4 regions of the Mesorhizobium sp. B2-4-17 genome follow, and region 2 is predicted to be linked to each of the others. Evidence: predicted binding sites of a transcription regulator. Region 2 holds the regulator's gene; each other region holds the start of a gene.
The links. The regulator LexA, encoded in region 2, represses DNA repair genes until DNA is damaged. The targets are predictions, from matches to a motif close to TGTTCNNNNTGTGTTCNG.
Positions count from the first base shown of each region.

Region 1: the regulator LexA is predicted to act here: its motif matches at 1,929-1,946, upstream of dinB (DNA polymerase IV).
Region 3: the regulator LexA is predicted to act here: its motif matches at 2,235-2,252, upstream of FJ548_RS03380 (sel1 repeat family protein).
Region 4: the regulator LexA is predicted to act here: its motif matches at 1,716-1,733, upstream of recA (recombinase RecA).

Region 1 covers NZ_VFUX01000010.1:22,876-26,618, reverse strand. Annotated here, with positions in the region: gene FJ548_RS09890 (FGGY-family carbohydrate kinase) at 1-619, shown strand, start outside; gene dinB (DNA polymerase IV) at 638-1,885, opposite strand; gene FJ548_RS09880 (pilus assembly protein TadG-related protein) at 2,197-3,414, opposite strand; gene FJ548_RS09875 (helix-turn-helix domain-containing protein) at 3,529-3,743, opposite strand, start outside.
Region 2 covers NZ_VFUX01000006.1:75,694-79,436, forward strand. Annotated here, with positions in the region: gene FJ548_RS06820 (ComEC/Rec2 family competence protein) at 1-1,774, shown strand, start outside; gene lexA (transcriptional repressor LexA) at 1,768-2,505, opposite strand; gene FJ548_RS06830 (GntR family transcriptional regulator) at 2,901-3,674, opposite strand.
Region 3 covers NZ_VFUX01000002.1:351,612-355,354, reverse strand. Annotated here, with positions in the region: gene FJ548_RS03390 (acetyl/propionyl/methylcrotonyl-CoA carboxylase subunit alpha) at 1-228, shown strand, start outside; gene FJ548_RS03385 (branched-chain amino acid ABC transporter substrate-binding protein) at 297-1,418, opposite strand; gene FJ548_RS03380 (sel1 repeat family protein) at 1,846-2,112, opposite strand; gene FJ548_RS03375 (DUF2147 domain-containing protein) at 2,552-2,893, shown strand; gene FJ548_RS29745 (hypothetical protein) at 3,113-3,268, shown strand; gene FJ548_RS03370 (hypothetical protein) at 3,310-3,504, shown strand; gene FJ548_RS03365 (AMP nucleosidase) at 3,621-3,743, shown strand, end outside.
Region 4 covers NZ_VFUX01000053.1:27,323-31,065, reverse strand. Annotated here, with positions in the region: gene FJ548_RS28685 (pseudouridine-5'-phosphate glycosidase) at 1-494, opposite strand, end outside; gene FJ548_RS28680 (carbohydrate kinase family protein) at 566-1,510, opposite strand; gene recA (recombinase RecA) at 1,791-2,888, shown strand; gene alaS (alanine--tRNA ligase) at 3,150-3,743, shown strand, end outside.

The DNA.
Region 1 (3,743 bases), on a different contig from region 2:
GGTGCGTTTGCATCCGGCAGCCGGCGAAGCGACGGAGAAAGCACGAGGCGCAGGGCTCACTCTCAGCGTCTGGCTGTCGCTGCTGGCCGAAAGCCGGGGCGGGGCGGCGGCTGTGCCGGCGCTGGCCGGCGGCATCCATGTCGTGCCGGAATTTCTTGGCAATCGCGCGCCTTTCGCCGATCCGGACGCACATGCGCTGATCGCCGGGCTCGATCTCGACACCAGTCTCGACAGCCTGGTCGCGCTCTATGTCGCCGGCATCTGCGGTCTTGGCTATGGCGCGCGCCAGATCGTGCGCGCCGAGCGCGAAAAGGGCATTGCCGTCGATACGATCGTCGTCAGCGGCGGCGCGGGCCAAAGCCCATTGGTCCGCCAACTGCTGGCCGACACAACCGGCCTGGTTGTGGTGGCGTCGACCTCGCAGGAGCCGGTGCTGCTGGGCTCGGCGATGCTCGGAGCAGTCGCTGCTGGAGCCTATGAGGATCTGGTGACGGCCATGGCCGCCATGTCGGGACTCGGCGAAGCCTATCATCCCAACGCGCCGCTGACCGGCTGGCACGCCAAGCGCTTCGCGGCGTTTGAGCTGCTGCAGCAGACGGGTAGGGCGATCAGAGGCTGAGACGGGTGCGCCGTCCGCTCACAGCTCCTTTTCCGCCAGTTCCCTGAATTCGTCGGGCACCGAACGTCCCGCTTCGAGCGCCACGGCGCCGTAGCCGACCGCCTGCTTGCCGAAGCGCTCGCGGATCTTGTCGATGGCGCGGTCGGCGCCAAAGCGTGCCAGGCCTTTCTGGGTGCCGGGCCGGCGCTTCTCGTCGGCAAGCCCGAGCGGCAGGTCGAGCTGCAGCTCGGCGCTTTCCTCCAGATGCGAGACCGAGATCGCCAGCAGCGAGATCACCTTCTCCCGGGGGTGGTCGGCAAGCACGCCGCGCACGAGATCGCCGGCGATTTCGGCCAGCATGGTGGTCGCCGAGATCGGCTGGTCGAGCGTAATCGAGCGCGTCACGGCGCGGAGATCGGCAAAGCGCACGCGCACCGTCACCGTGCGGCCGGGCCGCGCCTTGGCGCGCAGCCGGCTGGCGACGCGGTCGGCCAGATGCAGCAAAGTCGGCACGATCACCCGCGCCACGGCCGGCTTGTGACCAAGCGCCGATTGCGCGCCGGCCGAATGCGCGCGGCGCTTCGTCTCCAGCTTTCTCGGGTCGCGGTTCCATGACAGAGCGGCGAGCTTTTCGCCGGCGGCGGGGCCAAGCAGTCGCGTCAGCGCGCCGCTATGCGTCCTGGCCAGCTGGCCGATGGTCTCGACGCCGATTTCGGCCAGCCGCGCCCTGGTCGCCGGGCCGACGCCCCACATCAGCGAGACCGGCAGGTCGTGCAGGAAGGCAAGCTCGGTTCCCGGATCGACCACCACCAGCCCGTCGGGCTTGGCCACCTGCGAGGCGATCTTGGCCAGATGCTTGGTGCGGGCCACGCCAATCGAGATCGGCAGGCCGAGTTCGGCCCGCACGCGGCGGCGGATGGTTTTGGCGATTTCGTCCGGCGGGCCGAACAGATGCGTGCAGCCGGCGACATCGGCGAAGGCTTCGTCGATGGAGATCCGCTCCACCACCGGCGTGAAATCGTCGAGCACCTTGATCGCCGCGTCGCCCAGCCGCTGGTAGTGGCTGAAATTGCCGCCGACGAAGATCAGCTGCGGGCAAAGCTCGCGCGCCTTGCGTCCCGGCATGCCGCCGCGCACGCCAAAGGCGCGCGCCTCATAGGAGGCGGCCAGCACCACGCCGCCGCCGACCGCGATCGGCTTGCCGCGCAGCGACGGATCGAGCAGCTGCTCGACCGAGGCATAGAAGGCATCGAGATCGGCATGCAGGATGGTGGCTGTCGTCTCCATTCCCGACCGCTCATCCGCAGTTGCTGATAGATGCGAACGAATGAAGAACAAAAAGGGATCATTGTCAAGCAAGGAACGGATTTGTTGAAGGCGTCCCGCAGATTGGCGAAATCGGCGATGAGCGATCCTCTCCCCGTAACTCTACGGGGAGAGGATGCCGGCAGGCAGGTGAGGGGCGGCGCTGGCTTAGAGAAGAAAGCTGCTTCGCTTGAACCTGGAAAAGCATCGCCGCCTAACCAATATGTCCAGCCCGCAACGCCGTCTTCATCGCTTCCAGAGACGGCTTGCCGCCGGCGGCCGGCTCTCTCGGCTCATTTGACAAGCGTGATCAGGCGGCCCGCATACATTTCGCGATTTCCGAGCGCCGCCGCGCAATCCGACTGCACGGCCGAATTTCCTGTCATCTGCACGGTATCGCCGACGAGCCGGATGCAGTCGCCCTGGGAATTCATATCCGAGTTGCCGGCGTAGAATATCGGCGCGTCCGGTGCGTAGATGAAGCCGCTGATCACCGAGCCGGCCCCGCCATTCAGTGTCAGCGGCGATGTATTGCCGCGATCCTGGAATATGGTGATGCCGGCATAGGTGCCGCTGGTGGGCGGCGAGAGGGTCACCTGTTCATTTGCGTTGATGTAGATTTGCGCGCCTTCCATCAGGAATATCGTCACGCCCTGGCCGGTGAGGCTGCCATTTCCGCCGGGCTTTATGGTGACCCCACGCAGTATGTAGACGCCGGGATTGAGCGTGATGTTTCCCGACCATGTCTTGTCGCAATAGGTGCCGGGCGAAAGGGTGATGGATTTGCCGTTGGGTGCGTTCTGGCAAAGCGTGTAAGGGGGAGGGGTGACGTTGGCCAGCGGATCAAACGACGCATACTGATGTTCGAGCGGATTGCCGCAACTCAAGCTGGCGTTGGGCGGCAAGAGGCCGGACGTGCCGCCAACGGTCGAAACGCAGCTGGCGCTGACCAGCGCAGATCCGCCTCTGTTGACGGAATCGGCCGCGTCCGAGTTGGCGGCGATCACGCAATGGTTCATCGCGACGTTGGTCGAGCCTTGCAGGTTGACCGCAGCGGATGCATGAGGATCGAGCGCAAGTACGCAGGCCTGCGCACCGGGCACGATCTTGACCATGGTGGAGCGCGAGGCTTGCCAGGGGGGCAGGGCGCTGATGAAGCTGGGACGGCTGATGCTGGACGAAAGCGAAATATAGTAGGCGCTGGGGCCGCCGCTGGCGGCGCTCGAGAGGGCTGCGACGCTTCCCGAATATTCCTGCTGGTCGGCGGCGCGCATATTGGCCGTGAAGAAGTTCTGGCCGAGTTGCTGCACGTCGCCAGCCGCCATGCCGGAATAATATTTTGTCCCGATGGCGAGTCCCGCCGCGTCCAGCGAGTTCTGCAAGTGGTCGGCGTCGTCGCTCGTGCCCACCAGATCGATCGCGCCGGCCACGCCAAGCATCAGCGGCAGCATCGCGATCACCGTGGTCAGCGCGAAATTGCCGCGCTCCGAAGCCCAGAAGTCTTTCAACACGACAGCGCCCCTCGTCAGATCAGTACCAGGTACTACAGCAGGGGTTTCTACGTATTGTTTTACGAAACGCTAAAATTAAACCGATCACCTGGACGGAAGGCCTGCCACGCGCCCCTATCCAGCATGCTCCGCGCGCAGCGCTGCCTTGATCCGTTCCAGCGCCGCATCGCCGCCGGCGGCCAGTTCGTCGGCGATGCGGGCGAGATCATCGTCGGCCTTGCGGTGCTTGCTGCCCCAGGCGCCGAGCGTGGCCAGCACCGGCAACAGGTCGATACCGGCCTCGGTCAGCCGGTAGATCGCCTTCAGCCCGTGGGTCGGGTCGTCGCTGC
Region 2 (3,743 bases):
GTTGATATCAGGCTATGCCAAACTCTTGCCGCCGACCGGTCCGGTGCGGCCGGACAGCTATGATTTCTCCTTCGACAGCTATTTCGCCGGCATCGGCGGCAGCGGGTTTTTTCTCGGCAATCCCAGGATTGTCACAGCCGAGGACGATGACATGCCGCTTTCGGCTCGCCTGTCCTCTGCGGTGGAAAATGCCCGCCAATCCATCGCTGGCCGCATCACAGGTATCGTCGGCGGCGCCGAGGGCGAGATCGCAGCGGCACTGATCGTCGGCGTGCGCGCCGGCATTCCCGACGAAATCAACGAGGCGATGCGGCGAACCGGCATCTATCACATCATATCCATTTCCGGACTGCATATGGCGCTGGTCGCCGGCACGGTCATGGGTCTGCTGCGCGGCGCCTTCGCGCTGTTTCCAGATTCTTCCGCACGAAGGCCGGTGAAGAAATACGCGGCCGCCGCAGCGCTGTTCTCGATCGCTGCCTATCTCGTCATTTCGGGCATCGTCGTTGCCGCCGAACGCAGCTTCATCATGCTGGCGGTGATGCTGATCGCGGTTCTGTTCGATCGCGCGGCTCTGACCATGCGCAATCTGGCGATCTCGGCGGTCGCCGTTATCCTGGTCTCGCCGCATGAAGTGGTCGGACCGAGTTTCCAGATGTCGTTCGCCGCGACCGCTGCCCTGGTCGGCGCCTATGCCGGTTGGGCGGATTATCGCGCGAGGAAGATCAGAACGCCTCCGCCCAGACGAACACCGGCCGGTTTTCTCATGGGCAAACTCGTCGCGCTCACAGGAGGCGTGGCAATGACATCCATTATTGCCGGCAGCGCCACGGCGCTGTTTGCCATTTGGCATTTCCAGCGTGTATCGCCGCTCAGCTTGTTCGCCAATCTGGCCGTCATGCCGATCGTTTCGGTCGTGATGTTCCTGGCCGTCGCCAGCGCGTTGCTCATGCCGTTCGGCTTGGATGCGCCATCCCTTTACCTGATGGGCAAGGGCCTGACGGCAATGATCGCCATATCGGCGTGGATATCGGAACGCTCTCCTGTCGATGCGGTCGGGCTGATTTCCCAGCAATCCGTGCTGCTGGTGACGGTCGCCCTGGTCATCGCGACGATGGCGACGACATGGCTGCGGCTCGCCGCACTCCCGTTCGCGCTTGCCGGCCTGTTGACTGTGTCGGATACGCGCACGCCCGATGTGCTGATCTCGGAAGATGCCCGGCTGGTCGCGGTGCCGATCGGCGGTGGCGAACTCGCGGTCAGCCGGGCACGCCCGAACGAATTCACCGTCGACAACTGGAAACGTGCATTGGTATCCGAAAGCATCGTCGTGCCGGAGGTGTTCAACAAGACAGACGGGCAGTTCGCCATTGCCGATGCCGTAAACCTGCCGCCGGGGGCACCGTTCTACTGCACCGACGGCGTCTGCCTCGCCAGGCACCCGTCCGGAGCGATTATCGCGCATGTCGAAGACCGCAAGGATACCTGGAAAGCCTGCGGTTTCGCCGACGTGATCGTCGTCAACGACGCGACTGGCTATGACGCCTGCCATAACCCGCTGGTTCTCGTCGTCACCAAACGGCAACTCGCTCGCAAAGGGAGTGCTGCGGTCTTCTTCGACCGCCAATCGGCGACTGGCCCACCAATCGTCAGCTTCGCCGTCGACAGGCCATACCGTCCCTGGCATGAACAGCGCAAATTCTCGCGCGAGGCGAGGGGCCTGCCGCCCTATAAAAAGCCTGACAATACCAGCGCGCCAGTGCCTGCTCAGTAGCGCCTGATCAGCCCGACGAGTTTGCCTTGCACCTTGACCCTGTCCGGCCCGAAAATGCGGGTCTCGTAGGCCGGGTTGGCGGCTTCAAGGGCAATCGAAGCTCCCTTGCGGCGGAACCGTTTCAGGGTCGCTTCCTCTTCGTCGACCAGCGCCACGACGATCTCGCCCGGGCTCGCTGTATCGGCGTTGCGGATGATGACCGTGTCGCCATCGAAGATCCCGGCCTCGATCATCGAGTCGCCCTTGACCTCCAGCGCATAGTGCTCGCCGCCCATGATCATGTCAGGCGGGACCGAGATGGAATGCGTCTGATGCTGGATGGCATCGATCGGCACACCGGCGGCGATACGGCCCATCACCGGGATCGAGACCGCGGGAACCGCATCGTCGTCATTGCCGGCCGCGGGCAAGCGCGACGGCGCCGGCTTGATCTGGCGACCAAGGTTGCCCTGACCGAGGCTGCCCTGGATGACACTTGGCGAAAATTTTTTTGCCGCGTTGAGGCCGGGCGCGATCGAATCCGGCAACCGCAGCACCTCCAGTGCGCGCGCCCTGTTGGGCAGTCTCCGAATAAAGCCACGTTCCTCCAGCGCCGTGATCAGGCGGTGGATCCCCGACTTGGAGGCAAGATCAAGAGCCTCTTTCATCTCGTCGAAGGAAGGCGGGATGCCGCTTTCCTTGAGCCGTTCATGAATGAACATCAGCAGTTCATGTTGCTTGCGCGTCAGCATGGCGGCCCCCAAGGCATTGAACGAAGGGTCTGAATCGGAATCGAAAAACAAACCCAGAACAAACACTATCTGTTCCAGTTGTGTTCCGCAACCGTTTAAAGTTTAGTGAATTTGTTAAGGGGTTCGAAATTTTTGCCGCCGGCAACAAACGGCAACCGACGCTTACCGACGATTTCTGCCCCGGACACACGCATTGAAATCGTTTTGGTTAATGGCCTGTGGCCCACCCCTTGTTGAGGTTTGGCTTCAGTCGTTTGAAAGGCGCACGGGGCGGATTTATGGAGTCGCCCAGTGTCATCCCAGCGGAACGAAACGAAACCAAAACGCCAACGTTCGCCAGCTCGCTTGGGGGATGGATCCGTGTGTAAGCGTCGGACGGCGCGGAAGCGCCGAAATCATCCGGAAACCGCTTTCAGGCTGCCGGCGCGTGCGGTGTAGTTGTTGGCGCTGCTGTCTTCGCTGTGAACATAGACGTGCAGCGTGTAGCCGATATGCGCCGTCATCAATGCCTTTGCCCGCTCGACATCACGATCGAGCGCCGCCTCCATGATCGCGGTGTGATGCTCGATCGCGATCGCCTCGCGCAGTGCGTCCATGGCCTCTCCATAGCCATGCTTGAGGCCGGCCGCTGCCCGCAAAGTCGGCGCCAGGCCGAGAAAACGATGATGTCGCCGCAGCTGATCCGCGATCGTCGAGCGGAATCGCAGCAGCCAGTTGGACGTCGCAGCACTCAGCAGCGCCGCGTGAAAGGCCTCGTGGCTTTCGTCCCATTGATCGACGGCCGCATCCGAGGGGTCGTCAACCGCGGTCTTGCAGCGAGAGAGCCGGTAATGAGCGGTGACAACGGCATCTTCCCATTGCCTGTCGCCTTTTTCCATCGATTCCAGGAACAGGGGCATCTCGACAACCATCCGCGCGCGCGCCAGGTCCTCGAGTTCGGCCCGCGACACGGGAGCGACGGCAAAGCCGCGATTGCTGATGGCAGTGACAAGGCGCTCGGCTTCAAGCCGAGACAATGCTTCACGCAGCGGCGTCCAGCCGACGCCATATGTGCCGCGCAGCGCACTCAACTTGAGCGGCGCACCCGGCATGAGGCGCGTCGTCAGAATATCGCGCCGCAGCAGCTGATAGGCCGCCTCCGTCTTTGTGGAACTATTCTGATCCTGCATCGCAGTCCGTCCATCGTCAGGCTCGGAAAATTATATATCATGGCGGTGCATGGCAAGAATTATATATAA
Region 3 (3,743 bases), on a different contig from region 2:
GCCTCGGGCAGCCTGCGCGCGCCGATGCCGGGTCTGGTCAAGCTGGTGCGCGCGGCAAAGGGCGATACCGTGATCAAGGGGCAACCGCTGCTGATCCTCGAGGCCATGAAGATGGAGCACAGCATCGCCGCGCCGCATGACGGAGTGATCGCCGAGATCGCCACGGAAGGTGCACAGGTCACCGACGGGACAGTACTTGTCCGCTTCGTCGAGGATCAGAACGCGTAGAGCGCATTGCCGGCACAAAAGAAATGGCCGGGACGACCCGGCCATTTCGTTGGATTCATTACTCGAGATTACTGCGCGATCGGCGCGTACTTGCCGTTATGCCACTGATTGATGTCGTAGCTGGCATTCTTAAGGTCGCCCTTCTCGTCGAAGGTGACTTCACCGACAACGGTGCTGATTGGCTGACCATTCTTCAACGCTTCGGCAACCTTGCCCGGATCGTCGCTGCCGGCGCGCTTGATGCCTTCGGCGAAAGCCTGAACCACGGCGTAGGAGAACAGCGTGAAGCCTTCCGGCACAAAGCCGCCGGCCTTGATCTTCTCGACAGCGGCCTTGGCTTCCGGCTTTGCCTGCGGATCCGACGGGAACACGAACATGGTTCCTTCGCCGGCCGGGCCGGCAACCTGCCAGAACTCCGGCGAAGCGATGGAATCGGGCATGATCAGCTGGAACTTCAGGTTCTGCTCAGCCGACTGACGCAGGATCAGGCCGGCTTCGGGGTGATAGCCGCCGAAATAGACGACATCGGCCTTGAGGTCCTTCAGCTTGGTGACGAGGGCCGAATAGTCCTTCTCGCCGGGATTGATGGCGTCGTAGTACACTTCCTTGAGGCCACCGGCATTCATGGTTGACTTGACGGCATCCGCCACGCCCTGGCCGTAAGCGCTCTTGTCATGCAGGATGACGACGTTCTTGCCGGCATATTTCTTGGCGATCCACGGGCCGATGAAGGCGCCCTGCGCGTCGTCACGTGTGTACAGGCGCATGATTGTCGACCAACCCTTTTTAGCGGCGTCGTCCGTGAGCACCGGGTTCGAGGACGCCGGGCTCATCATCAGCGAGCCCGCTTCGGCATAGACAGCGGACGCCGGAATGCTCGAACCCGAGCAGGCGTGGCCGTCGATGAATTTGACGCCGTTGGCGACGATGCGGTTGGCGACCGACACGGCCTGTTTCGGATCACACTGGTCGTCCTCGATGTCGAGCTTGATCATCGAACCGTTGACGCCGCCTGCGGCATTGATGGCATCGGCGGCGGCCTGCGCGCCCTGCTTGAACTGATCGCCGATGGTGGCGAGCTGTCCGGTCATCGGACCGACCACGGCGAAAGTGATGTCGTCGGCGAGCGCAACCGGCGCACTCATCATCAGCCCGAAAATGGCCGCGCCCAAAATACTCATTCTTTTCATGACAATAGAACTCCTCCACTCGCGCGCGGCCGCCCCGGCCACGCTTCTTCCAGAGAGGCCGGACAATTTCATCCTTCATCGAACCTGTCTAGGCGCATTGACGTCACTCGATTGGGCCTGCATGGCCTCGTCCACGCAAAAAAGCCACGCCAGCCTTGTTCCGGCTGGTCGTGGCTTTTTTGCCTGTCGGCTGCTTCCCCAACCCCCCGCGCCGTGAACCCCACCTTGGCCGTCCCTGTCTTCTATCGGCCCTGATCTTGTCCGAAAGCCGGAGTCCGCTTTTGGCGATCATGGTCCGTCGCGCGGCTGGGCCTGTCGCGCCTGCCGCATTCTTGTTCTTGTCGTTCGACTGTCTGCGCAGCCTTTCCCTGTTGCGGCCCGGCCATCTTGCGCGGCCTTGGCCAATATCTCCCCGTCTGGCGGAAACTCAGTGCATGGTCATCCATTCGCGGGCTTCGCGCAGCGCCCTGGCGATCTCGACCTTCGACATGGCCGCAGACAGTTCCGAGCGCAGTTCCGCGGCGCGGGCCGAACCCTTGATGGCGGCGATGTTGAACCATTTGTGGGCGGCAACGACATCGGTCTCGCAATCGCGGCCGGTCGCATACATCATGCCCAGTTCGAAAAGAATGTCGGCCTGGGCAGTTGCCCCCATGGCGCCGAAGCCTGTTTCCAGCATTTCAAAACGTGCCATTTTAGTCCCCTGTCTGGCTCCCGAGAGCTGCCTCCGTTTGTCTTGTCCGGGCTGCTCTTTCGATGCTTTCGAGAATGCCGCGCAGGCTTGAATCCGTCGTTAAATGGCGTGCTTAATTTGAGGAAAACAAAGCTAAAACAATAGGTAAACGCGAAAATTCGTTAAGGATACGAAGCCAGCAATTCAGCCGGTTTGCGCCAAATTTGACGAAAATTTGCGGGAGCGGAATCAACACTCCGCTAACCACGGGAAACAAACACGAAGCGCCGACCGTTTTTCATTTCCTCTCCGACGAGCCGAATTCAGGCGTTTTCAGAATCCCAAAGTCTTCCGTTGCGGCACCGCTTTTGTTTTGGCGGGAGCTGGATTAGCTTACGTTTGCGTAAGCGGCAGACCGGCGAGGCGGAGCATGCGGCCGGCTATCCATAGGGAGAAGAACATGTTTCGAAAAATGAGCCTGGTCCTTGCAGCCACATTGATCATGGCGGGGACGGCGTGGGCCGATCCGATCGAGGGCAACTGGAAGACGCAAGCCGGCGACACCGCGGCCATTTCAGGCGGCGGCTCATTCTCCATCACGCTCAAGTCCGGCAAATATGCCGGCAAGACCATCGGCTCGCTCAATGCGGCCGGCGACAACAAATATGCCGGCAGCATCACCGATCCGGCAAACGACAAGACCTATTCGGGCAAGGCGACATTGTCGGGCACCTCGCTCAAGATGAGCGGTTGCGTGCTCGGCGGACTGATCTGCAAGAGCCAGACCTGGCACAAGCTCTGATCGACCATTTCCTTGTGACCTCAAAGCGGGGCCTGGCAGGCCCCGCTTTCGTTTGATCGATGCGCTGGCGCCGGCGCTCTATGCGCGGCCTGCCGCCGTCCGAAGGCGGCGGCCAGACGAGATCCCGTCAATCAATTTGAACCGCAGATGAACGCCGGCATCAGAGCCGGTTCAGAGGCATCAGGGCATTCTCCCGCGCATTGAAGGAGACACCACCCCATGCTCGCCCGCCGCTTCACCATCGTCTGCCTGCTGATGAGCCTGTTTGGAATGTTCTTCGCCATCCTCGTCGCCGAAGTGGGCCGTCCGGCGCGCTCCTGGGACGAAGCCACCAGACTCTGCCGCCTCGCCTGCCCGACCAACCTTCGCCATTGAAACCAGAGTATCCGGACCTCGAAAAGAAAAGCTCGGACATCATGGACCGTATCACCGCCAACGCCCTCAAGACCCTTCGGCTTCTGCCGCGGGCGGCGCTCATCCTGATACTTCTGGCCGCCCCGGTCCTGGCCGTGCCGATGATGCGCGCCGATACCGGGTCGACGATCGAGGCGCCGGCGCTGAAGAAGTCCGGCGTGGGGTTGGTTCTGCTGGTCAGCCTGCAGCGGGGATGAAGAAAAATGCAGCTTTGAGCGGCTTCGGCGGCAAGCCCCCTCCCAACCGCTCGTCCAAGTCTCTATATTGAGCCATGGAAAAGCGAATCTACCCCCAAGCCATCGAATCTGTCGTCATGCCGGAGCCTTTTGGCCGGCAAAGCTTTCACAGCGCCGAAAAAGCGGTCGCAGCACTGCAGATGCTCTACGACCGCAACACCAAATTCCTGCGCGATTCCTTCGCCGCGCTTGCCGCCGGC
Region 4 (3,743 bases), on a different contig from region 2:
GCCTTGACGCCGGCCGAGACGACGATGACCGGCGTGCGCGCCAGTTCATCGAGATCGGCGGAAATGTCGAAACTCTTTTCCGCACCTTTGTGCACGCCGCCAATGCCGCCGGTGGCGAACACTTTTATCCCCACCATATGCGCCGCGATCATGGTCGCGGCGACCGTGGTGCCGCCGGTGCGCCCTTGCGCCACTGCAAAGCCGAGGTCGGCGCGCGACAGCTTCATGGCATCGCCGGTCATGGCCAGCGATTCACGCTCGCCGTCGGAAAGACCGATCTTGATGCGGCCGCCAACCACGGCGATGGTCGCGGGCACGGCACCGCCATCGCTGATGATCTTTTCGACATTGGCCGCCATGGCGCCATTGTCGGGGTAGGGCATGCCATGGGTGATGATGGTGCTCTCCAGCGCCACCACCGGGCGTCCGGCGGCCAGGGCTTGCGCCACGGGAGCGTGGACATCGATAAAGGGGCGGGCGGTCTCTGGGGTCAAATCGAATCTCCAATCGCGGCGCATCCATCAGGACGCGTGAACGTCCCTGCGGCGCTATGAATTTGCCGGTCTCATGCCACTTCCCGCGCATCCGGCACAAGGGCCAGCGCTTCCGCGAAGCTTGCCGCGGTGAATTCGGGCACGGCATTGGTGCTTTCGATAGCCAGCGTTGCCGCCGCGACGCCTTCGCGCAGGGCGCGGCGCAGCGGCAGGCCGCGCAGCAGCGCCGCGACCGTCGCACCCGCTAGCGCGTCGCCGGCGCCGGTGACATCGGCGACTTTCCTCGGGGCAGGCGGCAGGATCGAAAAAGCGCCTGCTTCATCGAAGCCCAGCACCGGCGCGCTGCCTGCCGTGACCACGCCACTGGCAAGCCCGTTGCATCGCAACCCGTCGATCATCTCTCGCTCGGAGGCACTCGAATTGACGCCAGCCAGTACAACGGCCTCTCGCCGGTTCATGAAGAGCTGCGCCAGTTCGCCGAGCACCGGTATCAGCCGCGTCACCTTGGCCGGCGAAATGGCAATGGCGAAAACCGGTTTGCCGGCGGCGAGCGAGACCAGCCGCTCCAGAGCCGACGCCGGCAGATTGGCGTCGCACAGGATGGCGTCGGCGTTGGCGACCACCTCCCGCATCTTGGAGCGCCTGATCTGCTTGGGGAAGGCCAGATCATAAAGCACCATGTCGGCAAAGCCGACGATCAACTCGCCCTCGCGGTCAATCAGCGCCGTGTAGCTCGGCGTGGTGCGATCGAGGAACACTGCCGACAGGTCTTTAATGCCCGCTTCCGCTATACCGCGTGACACGATATCGCCCGCGGCATCGCCGCCGCGCACCGACAGCAGCGAAGCCGAGACACCTCGGCGCACCGTGCTGCGCAACGCGTTGAAGACGCCGCCGCCGACATCCTCGCGCATTGTGCCGGGATTGGACGCCGCTGGCACGTACGGGCCGGCCACCTGGCCACGCCGATCGATATGGGCGCCGCCCACGGCCAGTATCTTCGCGGATTTCACCATGGCGGCGATATGACCTTTGTTATTGGCGCCACACAAGCGCTACACTGCGCGACAGAGCTTCGCATGCAAGGCAGCGATTCGGCGGATCGATACAATCGAGCCGTCTGGCCCAATGCGAGGACATCGCTGCCTCGGTCTGCGAGACAAAAAAAGAACAGATCAGGATATCTCTTGTTTTTCAGTTGGTTGTCTCCCCTTGCCAAATGAGAACAAAAAAGGTACAAAATGACAGGGATTGCGGATTGTCCGGCCTTCATTGACGACCAAGGGGTGATGTATCATGGCTCAGAATACTTTGCGGCTTGTAGAGGATAAGGCAGTGGACAAATCAAAGGCTCTGGATGCGGCGCTGTCGCAAATCGAGCGGGCTTTCGGCAAGGGCTCGATCATGCGGCTCGGCGCCAACGAGCAGGTCGTCGAGATCGAAACAGTGCCGACCGGGTCGCTCGGCCTCGACATCGCGCTCGGCGTCGGCGGCCTGCCGCGCGGCCGCATCATCGAGATCTACGGGCCGGAAAGCTCTGGCAAGACGACGCTGGCCCTGCACACCGTGGCTGAAGCCCAGAAGAAGGGCGGCATCTGCGCCTTCGTCGATGCCGAGCACGCGCTCGATCCTGTCTATGCCCGCAAGCTCGGCGTCGATCTCGAAAACCTGCTGATTTCGCAGCCCGACACCGGCGAGCAGGCGCTGGAGATCTGCGATACGCTGGTGCGTTCCGGCGCCATCGACGTGTTGGTGGTCGATTCGGTGGCGGCGTTGACGCCGCGAGCAGAAATCGAGGGCGAGATGGGCGATTCGCTGCCCGGCCTGCAGGCCCGGCTGATGAGCCAGGCGCTGCGCAAGCTGACCGCTTCGATCTCACGTTCCAACACCATGGTCATCTTCATCAATCAGATCCGCATGAAGATCGGCGTCATGTTCGGTTCGCCCGAAACCACCACGGGCGGCAACGCTTTGAAATTCTATGCATCGGTGCGCCTCGACATCCGCCGCATCGGCTCGGTCAAGGACCGCGACGAGGTCGTCGGCAACCAGACCCGCGTCAAGGTGGTCAAGAACAAGCTGGCGCCGCCCTTCAAGGTGGTCGAGTTCGATATCATGTATGGCGAAGGCGTGTCCAAGACCGGCGAACTGGTCGATCTTGGCGTCAAGGCTGGTGTGGTCGAGAAGTCGGGCGCCTGGTTCTCCTACAATTCGCAACGCCTCGGCCAGGGCCGCGAGAATGCAAAACTGTTCCTGCGCGACAATCCCGACACCGCGCGCGAGATCGAACTGGCGCTCAGGCAGAACGCCGGCTTGATCGCCGAGAAATTCCTTGAAAATGGCGGTTCTGAAGGTGGCGAAGACGGTTTTGAGGACGAAGCCGGCGCGATGTAGGGCAATGGCCAGAGTTCGGCCATAAATTCAGCCTATCACCTGATGCTTAAGTAACCGAGTTCTTTAGTACCGCGTTCCAAACCGCCGGCCTTCGAGCCGGCGGTTTTCGTTTTCGGCAGACCGGTAAGCTCCTGGATTGGCCCAATTCCGTGTTTCTGGACAGGGTCGGGCGTGCCCGCTAAAAGGCCAAGTCTATTTTCTAAGACGCAGAGACCAGTTTTCCGCCGGCTGTGCCGGCGTTTTCGCGAAAAGGCAGCAGTCATGAGTGGCGTGAACGAGATCCGGTCGACATTTCTCGACTATTTCCGCAAGGAGGGCCATGAGGTCGTGGCCTCGAGCCCACTCGTGCCGCGCAACGATCCGACCTTGATGTTCACCAATGCCGGCATGGTGCAGTTCAAGAACGTCTTCACCGGTTTGGAAAAGCGGACCTATTCGCGCGCCACCACCGCCCAAAAGAGCGTTCGCGCCGGCGGCAAGCACAATGACCTCGACAATGTCGGCTACACCGCGCGCCATCTCACCTTCTTCGAGATGCTCGGCAATTTCTCCTTCGGCGACTATTTCAAGGAGCGCGCCATCGAGCTTGCCTGGAACCTGATCACCCGGGAGTTCGGGCTGAAGAAGGACAAGCTGCTGGTCACCGTCTATCACACCGACGACGAGGCGGCCGGCTTCTGGAAGAAGATTGCCGGTTTCTCGGACGATCGCATCATCCGCATCGCAACCTCGGACAATTTTTGGGCTATGGGCGACACCGGACCTTGCGGGCCGTGCTCGGAAATCTTCATCGATCGAGGCGAGCATATCTGGGGCGGACCTCCCGGCAGTCCCGAGGAAGACGGCGATAGGTTC